One region of the Psychrobacillus sp. NPDC096389 genome, then DNA from elsewhere that is predicted to be linked to it. Evidence: riboswitches for the same ligand, from Rfam matches in the RefSeq annotation. Region 1 holds a riboswitch; each other region holds the start of a gene.

Region 1 (7,897 bases):
CTAAAGTTGACATTGAATAACCTCCATTAAGTAACTATGAATGTGTAACCATTCTAATTTATTATCATTCTAATCTTAACCCAAACTGATGTCTCTGGCAAATCTTTTGAAACAGTTTCAAATTTAATATATAAAACATACAAAAATCTTGATAATTAAAGATTTTCTCGTAAACTATTGATGAAATTGGAATATGTTGATATTTTCAATACCATTATCTAATTGAGAATCGATTTCACTATGTATATAGTGTTAATGCAAAAAAATCCATGAAGCACATGACTTCATGGATTTAATCATATTAGCCTTTAAAGGCCCCGGCATCAATTTTAGCAAGAACTTGAATACTTTTCTCATAATCTCGTTGTCTTCTTTTTTCAACTTTCATTCGCAAATTTTGGCTGTTTCGTAATTCGTCATATCCGAATCCGTGCACCCCTCTAAATGCGTGGTCCATCTGCTCCGTGTAAGGTAAGCCTTCTGAACTGATAATGAATCATTCCTTTCCATTTTTTACACCTACACTATGGTACATACCCTTGTACATATATGTTAAACATTTTTTTGGGGAAAACTTATAAGCGATTATAAAAATATTATTAGCTTCTATTGAAATAGTGTTTTATACACAGATAGAACTGGAGATCGCTCGAATAAAGCCACTTAAATGTCCTCATAAAAAATATAAGGGTTTTTTATATGTATTCCAATTTGAAAGCTTATCGTGGGATATGTACAGTATAGGGGTAAAGCGTCACAAAAGGTGATCGCTAGCCTTCGCGCTTGCCGCAATCATGCTACTCGGCGCGCTACGGTAAATATATCCACTATACTTAGCTATAGATGAATGCCCTAGCAAAAATGCGCAACATTGTAGAGTTTTGTCGCAACATATACAAAAACGAGCTGCAACTATATTCATCTCAATCCAAGTATACTTGCTATTGTAAGAAATTAGTTGCTTTCATCGGCAATTTAGTTGCTCTCATACTGGTTTTAGTTGCTTTCATACTGAAATTAGTCGCTTTCACCAGCTTTTTGATTGCCCTTAGCCATTCTTTGGAATTTTGCACAAAGGTGAAAGACCGCGCAAGAGCGTTAGCGACGTAGTGGATCGCCACTTGCCGGGCGGCGGCCTTCTTATTGGTCTTTCTACGACGCCTTATCTCCATAAAGCATATAAAAAAGCAGGCACTTCATGCGCGTGCCTGCTTGATTATATAAATTATTTGTTTACTGGTACGATTGTGCCGCCCCACTCATTTTGGATGAAGTCTTGGATTTCTTGTGAGTGTAATGCGTCTACTAATGCTTTGATGTTTTTATCTTTTTCTTTACCAGCTTTTGTTGCAATGATATTTACATATGGTGAATCGGAGTTTTCAATTGCGATAGAGTCTTCAATTGGGTTTAACCCTGCGTCGATTGCATAGTTTGAGTTAATAAGTAATGCATCGCCTTCGTCATTTTCATATAATTGAACCATTAATGCTGGTTCATAGTTTGGATCAAATTCAAGATTTTTTGGATTGTCCACAATATCAGAAATTTCGGCAGTTGTTTTATCTACACCTTCCGCCAAAGTGATTAATCCTTCACTTTCAAGCATTGCTAAAACACGACCGTGGTCTGAAACTGAGTTACTCATTAAAATTGTAGCGCCTTCTGGAAGCTCATCAACAGAACTATATTTCTTCGAATATAATCCGATTGGTTCAATATGAATTCCACCAGCGTTTACGAAATCATAACCGAATGTAGCAATTTGATCTTCTAAATAAGGAATATGTTGAAAATAGTTTGCATCTAACTCACCAGATTCTAAATCTTTGTTTGGTAATACATAGTCTTGATAAGATTCTATCACTAATTCAATCCCTTGTTCTTCAAGGATTGGTTTTACTTCTTCTAAAATGACAGCGTGTGGTGTATTAGAAGCACCTACTACTAATTTGCTGCTATCGTCATCTCCACAAGCCGCAAGTGTTAATGCACTTACTGATAATAATGCTCCTGCTAAAAATTTCTTCATCTGTATTCTCTCCTTTAAATTTTCCCCATTTTTATATGTGATCGGGTAAACCCGCGAACACCTAACGTTTATCTATTTTTGTTGTAATCATATCGCCGACCCATTGGATGATAAATACAATGATCAATATTAAAATCGTTGCCATTAAAGTAACATCTTCTCTATTACGTTGAAAACCATCTAGAAAAGCGAGTGTCCCTAAACCACCGGCCCCAATTACTCCCGCCATCGCCGTATAACCAACAAGCGAAATACAAGTTACTGTAATCCCAGAAACTAAAGCTGGCATCGATTCTGGAAGTAAAACCTTCCATATAATAGTAGAGGTTTTAGCACCCATTGATCTTGCCGCTTCTAAAACACCTTTATCAATTTCTCGTAAACCTATTAACACCATACGTGCATAGAACGGGGCAGCACCAATGACAAGGGCTGGGAACGCTGCATTCGGACCACGGATTGTATCAAGAAGTAATTTTGTAAAAGGAATTAATAATATGATTAAAATAATAAAAGGAATAGAACGGAAAATATTAACAAAAGCACCCGTTAACCAGTTCGCCAGTTTATTTGCCCATGCTTGATGTGGACTTGTTAAAAACAATAAGAGACCAAGTGCTAAACCCAAAATGGCTGTTAATATAGTAGAAATTGCTGTCATATATAATGTTTCGAGTGCTGCTTCCCACATCTTAGGCCAATCAACATTCGGAAAAAGCGTATTAATCATTGTTGATCACCTCTGTACTTACTTTTTGTTCATGTATAAATCGAATCGCTTCATCGACCGCTAATGCATCTCCATCTATTTGAAGAACTAACGTACCAAATGCACCGCTTTTTGTATGCGAAATATTTCCTTGGACGATATTTACTTCTAATTCAAACTGTTTGATAAGTCTTGAAAGAATTGGTTGTTCCGTCTGTTCTCCGACGAAAACAAGCTTGATCAGCTTTCCATTTGGATATAGATCAACTAAATTTTGTAACGTCTGCTGTGCTTGTCCTGTTTCTGATACTTGCGATACAAATCGCTTCGTAATCGGTTGTTGTGGGTTTTGGAAGACTTCTAGCACGTCGCCTTCTTCTACAACATGACCACCTTCCATTACGGCCACTCGATTACAAATTTTTTGAATGACTTGCATTTCATGCGTGATTAATACTATTGTTAAACCCAGTTTTTCATTGATGCTAACTAATAAATCTAAAATTGCATCTGTTGTTTCTGGATCTAGTGCAGATGTTGCTTCATCACAGAGTAAAACTTCTGGACGATTTGCTAATGCACGCGCAATCCCTACGCGCTGTTTCTGCCCGCCTGATAGTTGGGAAGGATAATAATTTCCTCTACCTTCTAACCCAACCAGTTCGATCAATTCATCTACGCGAGCTTTTCGCTGATCTTTTGGAACACCCGCAATTTCAAGTGGAAATGCAATATTTTCTGCAACCGTTCGGGACCATAACAAATTAAAATGTTGGAAAATCATACTTACTTTATGTCGAACTTGACGAAGCTTGTCCTCATTTATCGTAGTGATTTCTTTGCCATTTACTATTATTTGTCCGGCCGTTGGTTTCTCTAATCCATTGAGTAAACGGATTAATGTACTTTTTCCGGCACCACTATATCCAATAATACCGAAAATCTCGCCTTGCTTTATGTCAAGATTTACATCATCAACAGCAATAATCGTACCTTGTTTCGTTTGGAACTTCTTTGAAACGTCTTTTAAACGAATCATGTAAATCTCACCTTTCCTTAAACCGTAAAAAATCCCTTCTGCAATAGAGCAGAAGGGAAGTAAGTTTTCTATCTAAATAGAACTTATCCATTCTCTCATTTTCCAAAGCATTCGCTTTGTGTGATTTGGCACCATTTCATTTACATGACGGTTGCCGGGCTTCGTCGGGCACTTCCCTCCACCTCTCTTAATAAGAGCGACACTATTCGATTAAGTTGAATATTATCATGCCATTACTTGCTTGTCAATATCTTTAATGGTCTCTAACAAATATGGCACAGATTGAAATGCGTATATTTTTTTATAGACGCGTCCCTGTTTGGCGATTAACAAACATGGGACGCTCTCTATTTCATATTCCATTGCTAGGTTTTCTAAATAATTTATATTTGCTTGACCTACTGGATTTGGCACTAATTCATTGATCACTTGCATCATCTTACTTGCTACCATGCAAGTACCACACATCGGTGTATACAGATAGAATAGCGAAAGCTGTCCATCATTTTTATAGTACTCCCACTGTTCGCGCGTCCATTCATTCACAAAACATCATCCTAAAGTAGAAATTCTTTTTTCACTTTAATGTTAACACGTTTCAGTATAGAAGCCAAAACTTTGAAAGGGGTGTTGGCCACTTCACAATACATCGGATTTGTGTATAAATGAATTGCTTCTGGATATTCTTTTCGGACGATCGAACGTATTTGCTCCCCCGATTTATCTGCATCTAAAAAAGCATAAATTGGAAAATCATCATAGGGACTTAAAATTTCTTCTAGTTTTACATTGGAGATCGTGCCATTCGTACAAATAATTTCTGGGGATTCATCAAGAAGTCGTAAAAGTTGAAGCTTATCCGACCTTCCTTCAACGAGAATTACTTTTTCACTAAAAACATTAGCCAATTAGCTTCTCTCCCTAATTATATCGTTAACTTAGTATATGAAAAAAACGCCGACAATTAACCGGCGTTTTCATTATTATTCTGAAATTAATTCTTCGTATTTTTCCGCGGATAATAAACCATCAATTTCTGAAGCATCTGATGGTTCAACGACGATCATCCATGCATTTTCATACGGAGATTCGTTTACAAATTCAGGGCTATCTTCTAGCTCGCTATTTACTTCTATAACTTTTCCGCTTATTGGAGCATAAAGTTCTGAAACAGTTTTTACTGATTCAACACTACCAAATGGATCTCCTGCTTTAATATCGTCTCCCACTTGTGGAAGTTCAACAAATACGATATCTCCTAGTTCAGATTGTGCAAAATGAGTAATACCGATACGTGCATTTCCACCTTCTGTTTTTACCCATTCATGTTCTTCTGAATACTTTAATTCTTTTGGTGTGCTCATAATTATACCCCTCTCAAATTGGTTATACATTCACCTATAATATTCACATATTTTTCTGTTAAAAACAAGCCACTTTAGTTGTTTGACCAAATTTGTTCAAACTCTTCTTCTTTAAAACCAAGCGTCAAATGCTTACCATCAAAAACAAGCGGTCGCTTCACTAGCATCCCATCAGATACTAGCAGTTCTATTTGTTCTTCTTCTGTCATACTCGGTAGTTTGTCCTTCAATTGTAACTCTCTATATTTCATACCACTTGTATTAAAAAGTTTCTTTAATTCTATTCCACTTGTAGAAAGCATCTCTTTTATAAGCTCTTTAGAAGGGGGTGTTTCTACGATATGATGCTGAACAAACTCTATATTATGGTCTTTTAACCATTTGCTTGCTTTATTACATGTACTACATTTAGGGTAACCAAAAAATTGAATTGTCATTACTTCTCACCTTTTTTCTTTTTATCATATCAAAAAAAACGATGAACCGCACATCGGTCCATCGTTTTTTATAAGGAGCTACTTAAACGACATATTTCTCTGCATCAATCAATTTAACAGATGCTTCCCGTTTTTTAGCAATAACATTGTATGGTGTATTGCGTGTTAATTTACGAAGAGCAGATAACATCATGCGTAATGTATCACCTTCTACGGATGCGATTAGCGTTTCTTTAGCATCCTTTTCGATCGCTTCAAATGCTTCTTGGCAGAAGATTTGCGTATACAGCAGTTTTTGGTTTGATTTTTCTGCTCCATCACGACCAATCGCTTTTTCGGTACGCAGAACTGCCGATTCCATTGCAAATAAGTTGTTTGCGATATTGGCAATGTTCACAAGTACTTCTTGTTCCGCTTCCAGTTTAGTGCCGAAACGTTGTGCTGCAAGTCCAGCTGCCAGTAAACCAATTTTCTTTGCATTCGCTACTAATACTTTTTCTTGTGCTAGTGGTGCATCACTTACCTCTTCTGGCATCATCATAAGTAACTCTTCTTGTAAGCTTTGCGCTTTTTGAAGAAGTGGTAATTCACCTTTCATTGCCTTTTTCAAGAAAGTACCAGGAACAATTAGTCGGTTAATTTCATTTGTTCCTTCGAAAATACGGTTAATACGAGAGTCACGGTAAATACGCTCTACTTCATATTCTTGCATAAAGCCATATCCACCATGTAGCTGGACAGCTTCATCTGCGATATAATCTAATACTTCTGAACCTACTACTTTATTAATAGAACATTCAATTGCATATTCTGCGATAGATGCTGCAATCGCTTTTCCATCTTTCTGTTCTTCCTCACTCAACTGGCTCATACGCTCTTCAAAATATCCAACAGTGCGGTAGATTAAGCTTTCTGTTGCATACAATTTCGAAGCCATTGTAGCTAATTTTTGTTTGGTCAAATTAAAGGAAGAAATAGGTGTTTTAAATTGTTGACGCTGATTAGCATAAGAAATTGCTAATTCTAATGCACGTTTAGAACCCCCAACAGTTCCAACTCCTAATTTGTAACGACCAATATTTAAAATATTGAAGGCAATGACATGGCCGCGGCCGATCTCCCCAAGTAAATTTTCAACTGGTACTTGAGCATCTTGTAAAATAAGCGTACGCGTAGAAGAAGATTTAATCCCCATTTTCTTCTCTTCTGCTCCAACAGAAACGCCTGGGAATTCACGCTCTACGATAAATGCAGTGAATTTGTCCCCATCTACTTTTGCGTAAACAACAAATACATCTGCAAACCCTGCATTCGTAATCCATTGTTTTTCTCCATTTAGAATATAGTGCGTACCTTCTGCATTTAACTTTGCAGTAGTTTTCGCCCCTAAAGCATCTGAACCTGAACCTGGCTCTGTAAGTGCATACGCAGAAATTTTGTCTCCAGAAGCGGAGTTTGGTAAGTATTTTTGTTTTTGTTCTTCATTACCAAATAAGACAATTGGTAAAGTTCCGATCCCTACATGGGCACCATGTGTAATCGAGAAACCACCTGCTACAGATAATTTTTCCGCAATTAATGCAGAAGAAATTTTATCTAATGCAATTCCGCCGTATTCTTCTGGAATATCCGCTGCCAATAAACCAAGGTCTCCAGCAGATTTAAGTAATCGAACCGAATGCTCGAATTCGTGATTTTCCAATTTTTCTACTACAGGTAATACTTCATTTGTTACAAAGTCCTCAGCAGTTTTCGAAATCATTTTTTGCTCATCTGTAAAATCCTCAGGTGTAAATATACGGTTTGCATCTACATCTTCTACTAAAAAGCTTCCACCTTTAATCATTTGTTTTACTTCCGTCATGTTAAATTCCCCCTTGAAAAGTTTGGTTATAGCAGTTCGAACACTCCGGCAGCTCCCATTCCCCCACCGATACACATTGTGACTACTCCGAATTGTTTCCCTTGTCGTTTAAGCTCACCCATCATTTTTAATGTCAAAATTGTTCCAGTTGCCCCTAGTGGATGTCCCAGTGCAATGGCTCCACCATTCACATTGACTTTATCGATATCAATTCCTAAATGACGTACAACTTGGATCGATTGAGAAGCAAACGCTTCATTAATTTCCCAAACATCGATGTCATCGACAGATAATCCTGCAAGTTTCAATGCTTTTGGAACCGCTACAATCGGACCAATCCCCATTACGTCCGGTGCTACTCCTCCTACTGCAAACGAACGGAATTTAGCAATTGGTCTTAATCCTTGCGCTTCTGCAACTTCCCGGTCCATGACAAGTACCGCTCCTGCCCC
Region 2 (7,897 bases), on a different contig from region 1:
TTCATCGAAAATAATTATTTTAGCTGAACTAACAAGTGCCCTTGCGATTAATACTAATTGTTTTTCAGCTAAAGTCAGTTTATGGGCAGGTTGTTGTACGGAGATATTCTCCGCCTGTAATTGTTTTAGTGCAATGCTTGCCTCTTTGTTTAGTTTCGAAGTCGATATAAACAAGTTGTTATAGGTCGCAATAGTATCAAGCATAATATTTTCAGCAACCGATAACTCGGGTACAATTGCTGTGTCTACTTCCTGATAAACGCAGTAAATTCCCTGTTCTTTTGCCGCTTTTGGGGAACGTAGATGAACGCTCTTACCGTCTAACACTATTTCTCCTTCATCTTGCTCATACACCCCTGATAATATTTTCATCAGCGTACTTTTTCCTGCGCCATTTACACCTAACAATGCATGTACTTCCCCTTTTTCCAGGTGAAACATTGCATTCTCTAGTGCTGTCACATTTCCAAATGACTTACGTATCGAATTCATCGAAAGAAAAGGATTTGTCACAAACATGCTCCTTTCTTAAAAAGAAGCTGCCCTTGATTAGGACAGCTGCTAGTAGTTGAGTTTATTGATTTTCCAACTCTTTTAATGCATCTGTATATCCTTGTTCACTCGCACCCCAGCCTTCGATAAACTCGTGTAAACCATTCGTCGTCACAGTTTCTTTTGGAAGTTTAGATGCATCGACAAACACTGGATCTAGTACAACATTAGCTTCTGGATTTTCACCATTAATCTTTTGATATAGGTAACGTACTTGAATACGTCCAATATCCATTGGATCGACTGCAGCAGAAGCTACCCAAGGACTATTTTCTTTTTGAATCATTTGTAGATCTTCATCGCTCATATCAATGCTATACACTTTAATATCTGTTCTACCTGCTTGTTCAATTGCTCGAACGGCACCTTTTGCAAACTCATCCCAAGCTGCCCAAACAGCAGTAATATCTCCTTCGTTCGGGTACTGTTTTAAAATGGCTTCCATTTGTGCTTGTGTATCTAATGCTGTATTTTGTGTTGCCGCTCCAAATGTTGCAATTTCCTTTATTCCTGGGTTTTCTGATAAAAACTGCTCGTAAGCAACTTGTCTTCTTTCCATCGGTGCAAAACCTGCAACCCAAATTTTCACGATATTTGCTTCACCATTTGCGTCTTCTAATAGTTTCTGTAATGTCATCTCAGCCATCTTTTGATCGCCTTGCTCTAAAACAGTAATCCCTTCTACGTCCACACCTGCGTCAAATGCTACTACTGGAATTCCTTTGTCGACAGCATTTTGAACACCTTGGTTTAATGCTTCTTTTGTACCGTGATCTATTAAAATTCCATCCATTCCTTGGTTAACTGCTGCATCTAAATTCGATGCCATTTTCGCTAAGTCACCTTCAGAGTTAAATACGGTAACAGTTCCTCCAAAGTTCTCTACTTGTTCCTTTACACCTTCAATATATTGGGCTGAAAAAGTTCCAAGGTTTTGTTGTAATATAAGTGCAATTTTCTTACCCGCTAATGGATTTTCTGATTGTTTTTCTGAACTTGGCGCAGATGTATCTTCTTTGGCATTACTTTTTGGCTGACATCCCGCCAATACAATGCCAACTATTAGTAATACTGATATTAACCAACCTATTTTCGTTTTCATCATTCTTCTCCTTCATTTGTACCAAGTAATGCTACAATGTTTTCATTATATTTTGGATAAATAATTCCTTTTTCTGTAATAATCGCCGTGATTAAATGTGCAGGTGTCACATCAAAGGCAGGATTAAACACTTTCGTATTATCCGGTGCTATTTGTTTACCAGCAATATGTGTTATTTCTTCTGGTGGACGTTCTTCTATTTGTATTGTCTTACCACTCTCAATAGTTAGATCAAAAGTCGAAGAAGGTGCCGCCACATAAAATGGAATTTGATATGCGGCTGCCAATAATGCCAAGTTAAGTGTCCCAATTTTATTGGCCGTATCACCATTTGCAGCAATTCTGTCTGCTCCAACAATTATTGCTTCAATCCCTTTTGCACCTATCGTATGTGCAGCCATGCTATCCGTAATAAGAGTGACATCTACTCCTGATTGCTGAAGCTCCCATACAGTGAGTCGTGCCCCTTGAAATACAGGTCTCGTTTCACAAGCAAAGACTTGAAACTGCCTCCCTTTTTCAGCTCCTAAATGGAAAGGTGCTAAGGCAGTTCCATATTTCGCAGTTGCAATTGTGCCTGCATTACAAATAGTCATGACTTTTGTATAATCTTCAAGTAAAGACAAAGCAAATTCACCAATTGCACGACAAGATGCCTCATCTTCCTCGTATATATTATCCGCTTCTTCTAACAACTGCTTCTTCGCTTCTTGCACAGTTTCCGCATGCTCGACTGCAACTCGTAATCGCTCTAAAGCCCACACTAAATTGACGGCTGTTGGTCTAGATTCAGCCAAATATAGCGTATCTTTGTTTAGTAATTGATGGAAGTCTTCCAAAGAATTTGTTTCGTAATACTGTGCCGCTGCTGCTAGTCCGTAGGAAGCAGTAATACCAATTGCCGGAGCTCCTCGTACTTTTAATGTGATGATGGCATCATACACATCTTCAAGCGTTTCAAGTGTTATATATTCCACTTCAAGTGGTAGTTTCTGCTGATTTAGTATTTCGAGTCGATTGTTGTTCCATTTGATTGATAAGGGGATACTCATTTTTGCAACTCCTCGAGTAATTGGATTACTGATTGAATTGAACTAATTTCTTTACGCTTTAAGATGAATAATTCTCCTATCTGTAAAGCTTGTTTCTTCGCTGAAATTCTTTCTGCATCATCTAAAATTCCATCCAAATCTTTTACATGTGCTAAACCGATTGTACGTCTGATTAATTCACAACCAGCAAAGCCAAGTGTATCTTGGAAAACTTTATCCAATACATACGCTTCAAATCCTTCAGTATCTTTATAAGATTCAACCGCTTCTTTTTTCCAAAGTTCCGAAAATTTACTCGAAAATACTTCCCATGTCTTTTCAATATGCTGATGGATTACAACTCGGCTCTCTCCTTCTCTTGTAATCGTTTGAAAGATCAAGTTAGCTAGAAATAGTCCAACATCAAAGCCAATTGGTCCGTAAAAGGCGAATTCTGGATCAATTACTTTTGTTTCTGTTTCACTCGCAAAAATACTACCTGTATGCAAATCTCCGTGCAGTAATGCTTCCGTTTCTGTTAAAAAGCTTTTCTTCAATTTGGCAACTTCCAATTTTAAAAGCTCATTACTCCAAATGGCTTCTACATCTACTCGTAACGCAGGTTCAAAGTCATTTGTTTCATAATCAAAAAATGGATCCGTAAAAATTAGATCTTCTGTAATTTTACATAGCTCAGGATTGGAAAACTCTGAAACTAGTTTCTTTTTTTCAAAAGGATGTAATGCAAAATCGGACGTATGGAATAGGGTTTGTGCAAGATATTCCCCAATATCTGTTGCTAATTTTGGATAGGATTCCAGGCGGATCAATCCTTCTCTTGCAATGGTCAAATGAGATAAGTCTTCCATCACTGTAATCGCCAAATCTTCATCAATTACATATACTTCAGGTACTAGCCCTGTCGCAAATTCCCCGTGTTTTTTTAGCGCATTCGCTTCAATTTGTGCACGCTTTAATGTTAGTGGCCAACTCTCACCGACTACCTTTGCATATGGCAATGCTTGTTTTACAATAATTCCTTTTCCACTTTTAGTATCTCGAATGCGAAATACATAATTTAAATTACCATCACCAATTTCGCTACATTCTAATTCCAATCCATTTGAAAATAGACCTTGTTCTTTGATGTATACTATTGCCTGCTCTTCTGTTAAAGACTCGTATTGTTTCTTCGTTGCAATTGTCATTTTTCTCTACCTTTCTTTACAAAATAAAAAACCTCTTTCCAATGAAAGAGGCGTAGAATAAGAGTTTTCTCGCCTCTTATCTTTCAGAAAGTTCCCTTTCTGATGGAATTAGCACCGTGCCTTAAGAGAATGTTATCTCGGCGCAAAAAGCGCCCCGTCTCACAACGGTATTACGGTCGGTTGCTGGGCTTCATCGGGCCATTACCCTCAGCCTGCTCTTGATAAGAGTGCTATTATTTTTAACGTAATGTTATTTGATTAGAATCCTAGCACATTCGAAAAAGGAATGTCAACAGACTTTTTTAATTTTATAAAAACTCTAAATTTTGTGTTGACATTATTTCAATTGCATGAAATAATCATTATTAATTTGACAATAAACTGAAATCTTAATTAAATATATTTTCTTATTTAGAGCAGGTGGAGGGACGAGCCCTATGATACCCGGCAACCGGTCCAACGAATGGATACGGTGCTAATTCTTGCAGTCAATTGACTGAGAAATAAGAAGTCGTTAAACCTTTAACCTCTTCTTATTTGAAGAGGTTTTTTTATCTTTATTCAACAAAGGAGATTAATAACATGAGTGGAGTAACTTCTGTTTATCAATTGTACGGAAATCCAGGATCATTCGAAAAAAAGGCAGAGGGCATTGCTTTAGGTTTAACGATTGGGTCCTGGACAGATTTACCTTTACTTGAACAGCAACAATTAAAACAGCATAAAGGGAATGTTGTATCTATTACGGAGTTTGAAAATGTACAACATCCATCTAAACCAGAACAAATTAGAGCAGAGATAAAAATAGAGTATCCTAGTGCTAACTTTTCCGCTGATTTGCCTGCCATCTTAACAACTGTTTTCGGTAAATTATCATTAGACGGTGAAATAAAGCTATTAGACTTAGAGTTTTCTCCAGAGCTTTTAGCAAAGTTTCCTGGACCTAGATTTGGTATTGAACATATAAGAAACTTGTTAAATGTACATAATCGGCCACTCATTATGAGCATATTCAAAGGAGTCATAGGACGGGATATCGATTATTTAGCAGAACAACTTCGACATCAGGCTCTTGGAGGAGTTGATCTTGTAAAAGACGATGAAATTCTTTTTGACAATCCGCTCACTCCTTTTGAAAAGCGAATTACAACCGCCCAGGAAGTATTACGCCAAGTGTATGAAGAAACTGGACATCGTACGCTTTATGCAGTGAATTTATCTGGACGGACAACACAGTTACGCGAAAAAGCAAAAATAGCGAAAGAACTTGGAGCAGATGCTTTATTATTTAATGTCCATGCATACGGGTTGGACGTGCTCCAAGAACTTGTAGAAGATGATGACATTCAACTGCCATTTATGGCTCATCCAGCCTATAGTGGAGCGTTCACTTCTTCCCCGTTTTACGGTGTTGCAACAGCTCTTTTACTAGGCAAATTAACTCGCTATGCTGGGGCAGATTTTTCATTATTCCCTTCTCCTTATGGTAGTGTTGCGCTTGAGAAAAAAGCAGCTCTTTCTTTAGGAGAAGAACTAACAAAAGCTAGTAGCGTAAAACGAACTTTCCCAGTTCCTTCTGCAGGTATACATCCAAGTTTAGTACCTCTATTAATGCAAGACTACGGAATTGATAGCATTATTAATGCTGGGGGCGGGGTACATGGACACCCTGCTGGTGCGATTGGTGGAGGACTTGCCTTTAAACAAGCTGTGGAAGCCGTGCTTGCTGGAATATCGCTTACGGAAGCGGCAAAGCAGCATGCTGAACTCAAGTCAGCAATCGAATTATGGGGGTAAATACTATGAAGAAACTAGTTATCTTTTGCGATTTTGATGGCACTATTACAACGCAAGATAATATCATCTCGATTATGAAAAAATTTGCACCTCCAGAATATTTGCCGATTAAAGAGAATATTTTGGGGCAAAAGCAATCGATACGTGAAGGTGTATCGGATATGTTTGCACTCCTTCCTGTTTCATTGAAAGAGCAAATTAACTCTTATTTGCTTGAGCAAGCGCAAATTCGTGAAGGTTTTGCAGAATTTGTTTCTTATACAAAAGTAAACAATATTCCACTTTATATCGTGAGTGGTGGAATCGATTTTTTCGTGCAGCCGATGCTTGAACCATTCGGACCATTTTCCGATATTTATTGCAATGAATCGGACTTTTCGGGAGACTCGATACGGATTAACTTTCCACATGGATGTGATGAGCAATGTACGAACCAAGGTTGTGGTTGCTGTAAGCCATCTATTATTCGTAAGCTTCAAGGCAGTGATACGTTAAGTGTTGTTATTGGAGATTCTATTACAGATTTAGAGGCTGCAAAATTAGCGGACATTGTCATCGCACGGGATTTCCTCATTGAGAAATGCGAAGAACTCAATATTCCGTACGAACCTTTTGAAAGTTTCCATGATGTCATGCACATATTAGATGCAAAGTTAGGTGTAGAAGTATGACAACACTAGAAAGAAAATGGGATGAGTTAGCAGACATAAAAGACGAACTAGCTAAACGAGACTGGTTCATGGGGACGAGTGGAAATTTAGCAATAAAAGTGAGCGATCAACCACTACAATTTTTAGTGACAGCTAGTGGAAAAGATAAGAAGAAGCGAACAAAGGAAGACTTTTTACTTGTAAATGGTTTCGGAAATACAGTGGAAGAGACCGATTTAAAACCTTCTGCCGAAACATTACTACACTGTGCCATATACGGCAAGACATCTGCTGGCTGTAGTCTTCATATTCATACAGTCGCGAACAATGTTATTTCAGAAATATACGGTGATGATGGGAAAATTGACTTTCAAGGTCAAGAACTTATTAAAGCGTTTGATTTATGGGACGAGGATGCATTGCTGTCCATCCCGATCATCCCAAATTATGCACATATTCCAAGCCTGGCGGAAGAATTTACTTCTCATATACATGCCGATAAAGGAGCCGTATTAATCCGAAATCACGGGATTACCGTTTGGGGCAAGGACGGTTTCGAAGCAAAAAAACTACTAGAAGCTTGTGAGTTTTTATTTCAGTATCAATTAGCATTACTTCAGATAAAATCAAAATAAGAGAGGGAGATTGAAATGGCTATTATTAAAATTCAAGGAACAAATGAAACAATTGAAGCACAAAACGAGGTGGCAGCATTTTTAGAAAGCCAAGAAGTTGTGTATGAACATTGGGATATTGAAAAGTTACCAGTGCATCTTCGTGAGAAATTTGATCTTAGCGATACAGAAAAAGAGGAAATTTTACAAGCTTTTCAAGTAGAAATTGATGATATCTCTAAACGACGCGGCTACCAAGCATCCGATATAATTTCATTATCCCATTCTAACCCTAATTTAGATGAGCTATTGAAAAACTTCGAACGCAAACATATTCATACGGACGATGAAGTTCGTTATATCGTAAGTGGTCACGGGGTGTTTATCATCCAAGGAAAAGATGAGCGTTTCTTTGAAGTACATTTAACTCCTGGAGACTTAATTTCTGTACCTGAGAATATCACACATTATTTCACGCTTGCAGAAGATCGCAAAGTAGTTGCAGTTCGCATTTTCGTGACAACAGAAGGCTGGGTACCAGTATACCAAGACGAAGTTGCGCAAAGTTAATTAAGAACAAGAAAAGACCTATTTCAATCTTTTCCTTGGACTAAGGACATACATTTTTTTAGAGAGGTAGATCATGACTGATGTCACGACCAACCTCTCTTTTCTCCGTAATCTAATTGCATTTGTCTTTCCATCGTACACCCTCACCATTATCTATAGAAGAAAATCGCTAGAAATGCCCTTTTAAAGAATCTTTCCTAACAGTCCCATTCCTCTACCTGATTCACTTACACTAAAATTGTCTACGTAATTGAATATTCTTCCTATCTATTGGTTAGTTCTATTGTTAATTAGGTAAATAGGGAGTACTTTTATTTACAAATTCATTGGAAAGAGTATAATGTGAAGGTGACGTAAGTCTAATTTACTCATT
Region 3 (7,897 bases), on a different contig from region 1:
TTTATAGTATGTATCATTTTATTGTCGTAAATGAGATTTTCAGCTTTCCATTTAATGTGTTGTCCGTTATTTCCGTTTTTTTAGCGGGCCTTATGTGGGGAATCTTCCGAATTAAATTAAATTCGATTGTAGCGTCCATTATAAGCCATAGTTTGGCCGATATTGGGATAATGCTTGTATATTGGCTTATTATTCGTTAAAACGACAAATAGAATAGATTTTTCATAAAAGGGGTTAATAGATGATTACATTCCAAGACTTGAACGGAATACAAGTGGCACTTTCCTTTGAAAAAGGTTTGTTTCCGATGAAGTCCATGCATGTGTTAGTTATAGCAAAATACAAAGAAAAGTGGTTATTAACGAAGCATCCCATACGGGGCATTGAATTTCCAGGGGGAAAAGTAGAAGCGGGCGAAACGTTAGAAGAAGCAGCTAAACGCGAAGTTTTAGAGGAAACAAATGTAGAGATAACTGACATGGAGTGGTTTGCCGAATATATGGTGGATGATAAAAATCCATTTTGTAAGACGGTTTTTATAGCAAATATTGGGTATATATATGACAAGAGTACAACATATGAAACAGATGGTGCTCGTTGGTTGTCGACGGATGAATTGCAAAGCTGCGAAAATTTAAGCTTTCATATGCTAGACCAAGGTATGCGAGCAATGTTAGAAAAGGTGATTACATATGAAGGAAAATGGAACGATTGAAAGGGTGCGAGTGTATCCTTCTCCAAATCCAATGATCGATCTAACCGAAATTACCTATTGGTCATGTGGGTTACGTGTGAAAGGCATGCTCGCTACACCGAAAAAAGAAGGAATGTATGAAGGAATATTATATTTACGAGGTGGTATGCAAAGTATTGGGATGGTAAGACCTGCTCGTATTGCACAAATTGCGTCAGAAGGATTTACGGTATTTGCCCCATACTATCGCGGAAATCGTGGAGGGGAAGGGAGAGATGAATTTGCAGGAGAAGATCGGTTAGATGCAGTTTATGCAGTTGATATTTTAAAGCAATTTTGTATCTCTACTAGAATTCATTTATTTGCTTTCTCACGTGGTGGTATTATGGCCTTATGGACGGCAATATTAAGAAAAGATATTACTTCTATTGTGACATGGGCAGGAGTGTCGGATATATATTTGACTTATGAAGAACGCTTGGATATGCGAAGAATGATGAAGCGCGTAATAGGAGGCACCCCGACTAATAAAACAGAAGCATACGAAGAACGGAACGTCTTACCGAAAATTGTTGAGATACATGCTCCAACTTTAATTATTCATGGGAAGTTGGACGTAAATGTTTCCTTTATGCATGCAGAAATGTTAGAAAAAGAATTATTAGGGAACAATAAAATAGTGGAAACATGGTATTATCCTGAATTTACACATTTTTTTCCTAGCCTTGTAAATCGACAAGTGGTAAAAGATGCATGTAGATGGATGAAGATGCAGAGAGGAGTTTGAAATTGGGAAATGTGATTGTCACAACGGAGTCAATGAGCATAGATGGAAAATCATCTTTTGCTACAGATACTAGCTTTTGGACGAATCTTTGGGATTTGTATACAACTGAAATCGACGATGTCATTATCCAAAGTTGGAAAGAGGAAGTGGAGGTAATTAATGAACTGAAACCACGAGCGATTTCTACTATTAATGAAGGGCTTATAAAAGTACTCACGATTAATCTAAATGAGGAAAATCGAATGTTTTTTCGAAATAACTCCATTGATCCGAAGGGTGGGTTAAAATGGTTTAAAATGTTTTTGAATGAGGCAGGAGATGAGCGATTAGAAATTGGTCATTATGGCTCGGAAATTATATTGTATAAAGTGGATGAAGAAGAAGCCGAAAAATTCAAATCTATATTTGTTTCATCTGCTTCCACAAGTTTTTATGATGAGAATGCAAATTAAATAAAAGAGGATGTCACCAATTGATGGGACATCCTCTTTTATAATGTTAAGCTAATGGTCCGCCTTTAAGTGAAATTTCTTCCGATACGGTACCGAATTTTTTAAAGTTTTCACGGAAAGATTGTGCCAGTTCCGCTGCTTTTACATCGTAAGCTTCTTGGTCTTCCCAAGCATTACGTGGGATAAGTACTTCTGTTGGTACTCCTTCGATTTCTGTAGGAATCGCAAGACCAAATACTGGATCTATCGTAGTTTCTGCATTTCTTAACTTCCCATCGATCGCTGCTCGAACCATCGTGCGAGTATAAGCAAGTTTCATACGGCTACCAACACCGTATTCTCCGCCAGTCCATCCAGTGTTCACAAGGAATACTTGTGCACCGTGTTCATCAATTTTCTTCCCAAGCATTTCTGCGTAAACAGTTGCATGCAATGGTAAGAACGGTGAACCGAAGCAAGTAGAAAATGCTGGTTGTGGCGATGTAATTCCACGTTCTGTTCCTGCAAGTTTCGATGTAAACCCACTTAAAAAGTGGTACATTGCTTGTTCTTTCGTTAGTTTACTGATTGGAGGCAACACGCCGAATGCATCAGCTGTTAAGAAAACAATTGTATTCGGATGACCAGCGATAGAAGGGTCTACAATGTTGTCGATATTTTGAATTGGATATGCTGCACGTGTATTTTCTGTTAATGAATCATCTGCATAGTCCGCAACGCCAGTTTCTGGATCTACTACGACATTCTCTAAAACTGTTCCGAATGAAATAGCATCAAAAATTTGTGGTTCGTTTTCACGAGTTAAGTCGATACATTTAGCGTAGCAGCCACCTTCGATATTAAATACGCCGTTATCAGACCAACCGTGCTCGTCGTCTCCGATTAACTTACGGCCTGCATCTGCAGATAGTGTTGTTTTCCCTGTACCAGATAAACCGAAGAACAATGCAACGTCTCCTGCTTCTCCAACGTTTGCAGAACAATGCATTGGAAAAATGTTTTGTTCTGGTAATAAATAGTTCATAATAGAGAAGATGGATTTTTTCATTTCTCCAGCATATTCCGTTCCACCGATTAATACGATACGTTTTTCCATGGAAACGATGATGAATGTTTCCGTTTTAGTGCCATCGATAGCCGGATCTGCTTTGAAGTTTGGTGCACTTACAATAGTGAAATCTGCTTGATGCGTTGTCAGTTCTTCTTCCGTAGGACGGATGAATAATTGGTGGGCAAATAAATTATGCCATGCAAATTCATTGATCACTTGAATGCCAAGACGGGATTCTTTGTCTGCTCCCGCAAATCCTTTAAAGACAAATAATTCTTCTTGTTCTTTTAAATAGTTCGTTACTTTTTTATATAGTGCTTCAAAAATTTCAGAAGAGATAGGTTGGTTTACGGAACCCCAATCGATTTTGTCTTTAGAGATAGATTCTTCTACGATATATTTATCTTGTGGGGAACGGCCTGTGTATTTACCTGTTTCTGCTTTTACAGCACCTGTAGAAGTTAAAACAGCTTCTCCTCTAGATGTTGCTTTTTCCACAAGTTGCGGCACTGATAATTGTACGCTAATATTGTTTCCAGCTAGCAATTCGTTCAGTTCACTCACCGTATCGATTGAATTCATATTGTATTTACCATCCTTTTTTCATTTTTTCCTCAATGGTGGAGGAATTTTTCGTTTATATGTGAATTAGTATAACACATTAAGTTAAATAGTCTATACTAATTAATGTATTATTTTTTTATCTTTCTTAATAGGCATTAAAAAAATATTGACATTTGGATGCGGTTTCCGTATGATGTTAAATTGAACGGATACTCTTATCCCGAGCTGGTGGAGGGGTCAGGCCCTATGAAACCCGGCAACCTGTAATTTCATTTATTACAAAGGTGCCCAACCTGAGACAAGGTGTGATTCCTTGATTGATAAGAGTGAAAGGTGCTTATGAAATTAATACCTTTCCTCATGTACATTTACGTGAGTGAGAGGTTTTTTTATATTACATCGCCCTTTATCCTTGTGTGCCAAGTCCGAAACGGCTTCAAGTTTAATCCATTTGAAATGGCTTGACATGGGAATGAGTACCGTATCAATTCTTGAGAGAAATCTCGCAGGATATAGGAGGAATATTCTATGACACAACGCCGATTATTTACATCGGAATCAGTTACAGAAGGGCATCCAGACAAAATTTGCGATCAAATTTCAGATGCTATTTTAGATGCCATTTTAACAGAAGATCCAAATGCACGTGTTGCTTGTGAAACAAGTGTAACAACAGGTCTTGTTTTAGTTGCAGGAGAAATTACAACGTCTACTTATGTAGATATCCCGAAAGTAGTACGTTCTACGATTAAAGAAATTGGTTACACACGTGCTAAATACGGTTTTGACTCGGAAACATCTGCAGTATTAACTGCAATTGACGAGCAATCTGTTGATATCGCGATGGGTGTTGACCAAGCGTTAGAAGCTCGTGAAGGATCTATGACAGATTCAGACATCGAAGCAATTGGAGCAGGGGACCAAGGATTAATGTTTGGTTACGCATGTAACGAAACACCAGAACTTATGCCACTTCCAATTAGTTTAGCGCATAAGCTGTCACGTCGTTTAGCAGAAGTGCGTAAAGATGAAACATTAGATTACTTACGCCCAGATGGTAAAACACAAGTAACAGTGGAATATGATGAGCAAAATAATCCAGTTCGTATTGATACGATTGTTATTTCTACTCAGCATCATCCGGAAATCACGCTAGAACAAATTCAAAAAGATTTAAAAGAAGTAGTGATCAACCCGATTGTTCCTGCTCAATTAATCGATGAAAATACAAAATACTTTATCAACCCAACTGGCCGTTTTGTAATTGGTGGACCTCAAGGGGATGCTGGTTTAACAGGTCGTAAAATTATCGTAGATACTTACGGAGGATACGCACGTCACGGAGGCGGTGCTTTCTCTGGTAAAGATCCAACGAAAGTAGACCGTTCTGCTGCATACGCTGCTCGTTATGTGGCAAAAAATGTTGTCGCTGCAGGACTTGCAGACCGCTGTGAAGTACAATTGGCATATGCAATTGGTGTAGCACAACCTGTATCTATCGCTGTTGACACATTTGGTACTGGAAAAGTAGAAGAGGCGCAATTAGTATCACATATTCGTGAACTATTCGACCTGCGTCCAGCAGGTATTATTAAAATGCTAGACCTACGTCGCCCAATCTACAAACCAACTGCAGCTTATGGTCACTTCGGTCGTACAGACATCGACGCACCATGGGAAAAAACAGATAAAGCAGATGCTTTAAAAGAAAAAGCAGGATTATAATAATTAAAAGCGATACCTTCCTTGATCCTTAAGGAAAGTATCGCTTTTTTTATCGCTTAGGAAATCATAAAAATGAGAGTCAGATAAGCTGATTCTAAAATTGAGCGCAGTAAAGGGATAATGCGTCGTAGAAAGTTCTATTAGGTGACCGCTAAGATTTTCGCTGCAGTCGAACGCTTTTTAGCCGGGTGAGCGATGAGCCATCCTCGCCTGTAGCGAAAATCAATGAAAACTGCTTGTTTATTCAGTATCGACTCGCAAAATACAAAATCTTATACAGTTTTTCGACTGTGTGAATCCAATAAATGGCATAGGGCAACAAACCAATCATGGAAAGCAACCAATCCTATTCCGAAAGCAATCAAATCAGCACGAGAGCAACCAAATTGCAAGTAAAAGCAACCAATTCTTAAAATAACAAGTTGACTTGGATGAGACGACGAGGACTTTGACGCATTATTTGTAAACATTGCGCAATGGGTCATAGTGTTGTGTGTTTAAAGGAGAATGTTGCGCGAATGCCATACAACATTGCGAGTAACGACTGTAACGTTGCACGTTTTTTTATTGGGCAATCTTCTCCAGATAAATAGAGCGGATATATTTGCCGTAGCGCGCCGAGTTGCACTAGCCGCAGTCATGAGATCCTCTCGTGTGCAACACGAGTTGGGGCATGCGATTATGTTGTATTTTTTCGATGATTAGACGAGTATATAGGATTTTTTGAACTTCAAGTAACAGAAGAATATTTTAACGAAAAAAAGTAATCCCTTCAATTTTTTAGAGGGATTACTTTTTATTTAGGTATATTTATTAACTTTTTTTACTCCTGCAATGATTTATAGTACTCGCCTTTTTCGACATACTCTCGAATAATTCGCTGCATATCTTCTTTGTCGGCATCGTTTAATTCACGTACAACTTTTGCTGGATTACCAAATGCGAGTGTACCTGGCGGAATTTTCTTACCGGGGGGTACGAGGCTACCTGCTCCGATAAATGCACCTTCGCCAATTTCTGCGCCATCTAAGATGATTGATCCCATGCCAACTAATGCGCCTTTTCGAATGATACAACTATGTAAGGTTGCTTGATGCCCAATTGTTACTTCGTCTTCGATAATGAGTGGCTTATTTGGGCTTTGGTGAAGGCAACTTAAATCTTGGATACTTACTTTACGTCCAATAATCGTAGGAGCAACGTCCCCTCTTATTACCGTATTGAACCAAATTGTAGACTCCTGACCGATTGTCACATCGCCTGTTATTGTGACATAATCAGCTATAAAAGCAGATTCATCAATCGATGGAATTTTGTCTTTATATGGATAAATCAATAAATACACACCCTTTATGAAAATAGAATATAATTAATCGTAACAAACAAATTCAAAAAATGAAACAAAACAGAAAGGTGTGCTGTTCATGTGGAAATGGGAAGCAGAAGAAAAACCTAAGGCAGTAATTATCCTCGTGCATAGTGCATATGAACACCATCGTAGATATGCTTGGCTAATTGAAAAATTACGAAGCTCCAATTGCCATATCGTTATGGGTGATTTACCGGGCCATGGGGAACTAAAAAAAGCAAAAGGACTACATGATGAGTCCTTTGATTTGTATAAAGGGTACATAAAGCAAGCACTTCAAGTTGCAATAACATATGATTTACCAATTTTTTTAATGGGACATGGGCTAGGAGCGACATTATTAATAAAAGTAATGCGCAAACTAGAATTGGAATATGCAGGAGTTATTCTAACATCTCCATGGCTCCATTTAAAAAAAATGCCGTCTAAATGGACAAATGCATTAGCAAAATTATCCGTCCCACAAAAGATTAACCACGATATTGCATTAAATGAATTAACGAGAAACTATGAAGTATTCCGCCAGTTTGTCGAAGATCCAGCCTATAGCACGCTCGTTACGAATGATTGGTATAAAGAATTGCAAACATTGATGAAATCGGTCGTACAGTCGGAAGAATCTATCCCAAATGTTCCGATTCTATTAATGACGGGAGAACGAGACAAAATTACTGATACGCAAGCAACCGCTAGTTGGCTAAAAAAACAATCACTTTCTGAATACCAGTTTAAAGAATGGAAAAACTGTTTCCATGATCTTCATCAAGAACCAGAGCGAGAAGAAATTTTTGCCTATTCGCATGCGTTTATAAATAATGTACTAAGATCCATCGGGTATATTGTTTGAATGGTTCATTTAGGTGTAAAATAAGGCGTAGTTAATTGAAGGAGGAAGTTAGAAATGAACCTTACCTATCAAGGAAAAACAAAAGACGTGTACAAGCTGGATAATGGGGATGTTTTATTAAAATTTAAAGATGATGTAACTGGTGAAAATGGCGTTTTTGATCCGGGTGCCAATACAGTAGGATTAACTATCGAAGGTGCTGGAAAAGCAGGACTACGCATGACTACATACTTTTTTCAAAAGTTAATGGAAAAAGAAATCCCAACTCACTTTATCGATTCTAATATTGAAGAGTCTACAATGACTGTAAAAGAAGCGAAAGTGTTTGGTAAAGGACTTGAGGTTATTTGCCGCTTTAAAGCTGTTGGAAGCTTTCTACGTAGATATGGAGCATATTGTGAGGAAGGA

Evidence for each region. Region 1 has a riboswitch for S-adenosylmethionine ahead of ACIQ38_RS09615 (methionine ABC transporter ATP-binding protein). Riboswitches for the same ligand answer to the same signal wherever they lie in the genome.
Region 2: another riboswitch for S-adenosylmethionine. It lies ahead of mtnK (S-methyl-5-thioribose kinase); the one in region 1 lies ahead of ACIQ38_RS09615 (methionine ABC transporter ATP-binding protein).
Region 3: another riboswitch for S-adenosylmethionine. It lies ahead of metK (methionine adenosyltransferase); the one in region 1 lies ahead of ACIQ38_RS09615 (methionine ABC transporter ATP-binding protein).

What each region holds. Positions count from the first base shown of each region.
Region 1 is NZ_JBIWFB010000003.1:47,932-55,828, forward strand. Features, by position in the region: gene sufC (Fe-S cluster assembly ATPase SufC) at 1-13, opposite strand, end outside; gene ACIQ38_RS22490 (YuzK family famiily protein) at 302-457, opposite strand; gene ACIQ38_RS09605 (MetQ/NlpA family ABC transporter substrate-binding protein) at 1,226-2,032, opposite strand; gene ACIQ38_RS09610 (methionine ABC transporter permease) at 2,094-2,762, opposite strand; gene ACIQ38_RS09615 (methionine ABC transporter ATP-binding protein) at 2,755-3,780, opposite strand; SAM riboswitch class I at 3,873-3,977, opposite strand; gene ACIQ38_RS09620 (thioredoxin family protein) at 4,006-4,326, opposite strand; gene ACIQ38_RS09625 (toprim domain-containing protein) at 4,338-4,688, opposite strand; gene gcvH (glycine cleavage system protein GcvH) at 4,764-5,144, opposite strand; gene ACIQ38_RS09635 (arsenate reductase family protein) at 5,219-5,581, opposite strand; gene ACIQ38_RS09640 (acyl-CoA dehydrogenase family protein) at 5,664-7,445, opposite strand; gene ACIQ38_RS09645 (acetyl-CoA C-acetyltransferase) at 7,472-7,897, opposite strand, start outside.
Region 2 is NZ_JBIWFB010000007.1:73,290-81,186, reverse strand. Features, by position in the region: gene ACIQ38_RS16560 (sugar ABC transporter ATP-binding protein) at 1-513, opposite strand, end outside; gene ACIQ38_RS16555 (sugar ABC transporter substrate-binding protein) at 575-1,654, opposite strand; gene mtnA (S-methyl-5-thioribose-1-phosphate isomerase) at 1,654-2,706, opposite strand; gene mtnK (S-methyl-5-thioribose kinase) at 2,703-3,893, opposite strand; SAM riboswitch class I at 3,967-4,121, opposite strand; SAM riboswitch class I at 4,298-4,403, shown strand; gene ACIQ38_RS16540 (2,3-diketo-5-methylthiopentyl-1-phosphate enolase) at 4,476-5,690, shown strand; gene ACIQ38_RS16535 (2-hydroxy-3-keto-5-methylthiopentenyl-1-phosphate phosphatase) at 5,696-6,361, shown strand; gene ACIQ38_RS16530 (methylthioribulose 1-phosphate dehydratase) at 6,358-6,975, shown strand; gene ACIQ38_RS16525 (1,2-dihydroxy-3-keto-5-methylthiopentene dioxygenase) at 6,991-7,524, shown strand.
Region 3 is NZ_JBIWFB010000002.1:14,228-22,124, forward strand. Features, by position in the region: gene ACIQ38_RS06360 (CPBP family intramembrane glutamic endopeptidase) at 1-200, shown strand, start outside; gene ACIQ38_RS06365 (NUDIX domain-containing protein) at 242-715, shown strand; gene ACIQ38_RS06370 (alpha/beta hydrolase family protein) at 693-1,481, shown strand; gene ACIQ38_RS06375 (hypothetical protein) at 1,484-1,933, shown strand; gene pckA (phosphoenolpyruvate carboxykinase (ATP)) at 1,980-3,566, opposite strand; SAM riboswitch class I at 3,761-3,875, shown strand; gene metK (methionine adenosyltransferase) at 4,077-5,273, shown strand; gene ACIQ38_RS06390 (gamma carbonic anhydrase) at 6,097-6,609, opposite strand; gene ACIQ38_RS06395 (alpha/beta hydrolase) at 6,698-7,489, shown strand; gene ACIQ38_RS06400 (phosphoribosylaminoimidazolesuccinocarboxamide synthase) at 7,544-7,897, shown strand, end outside.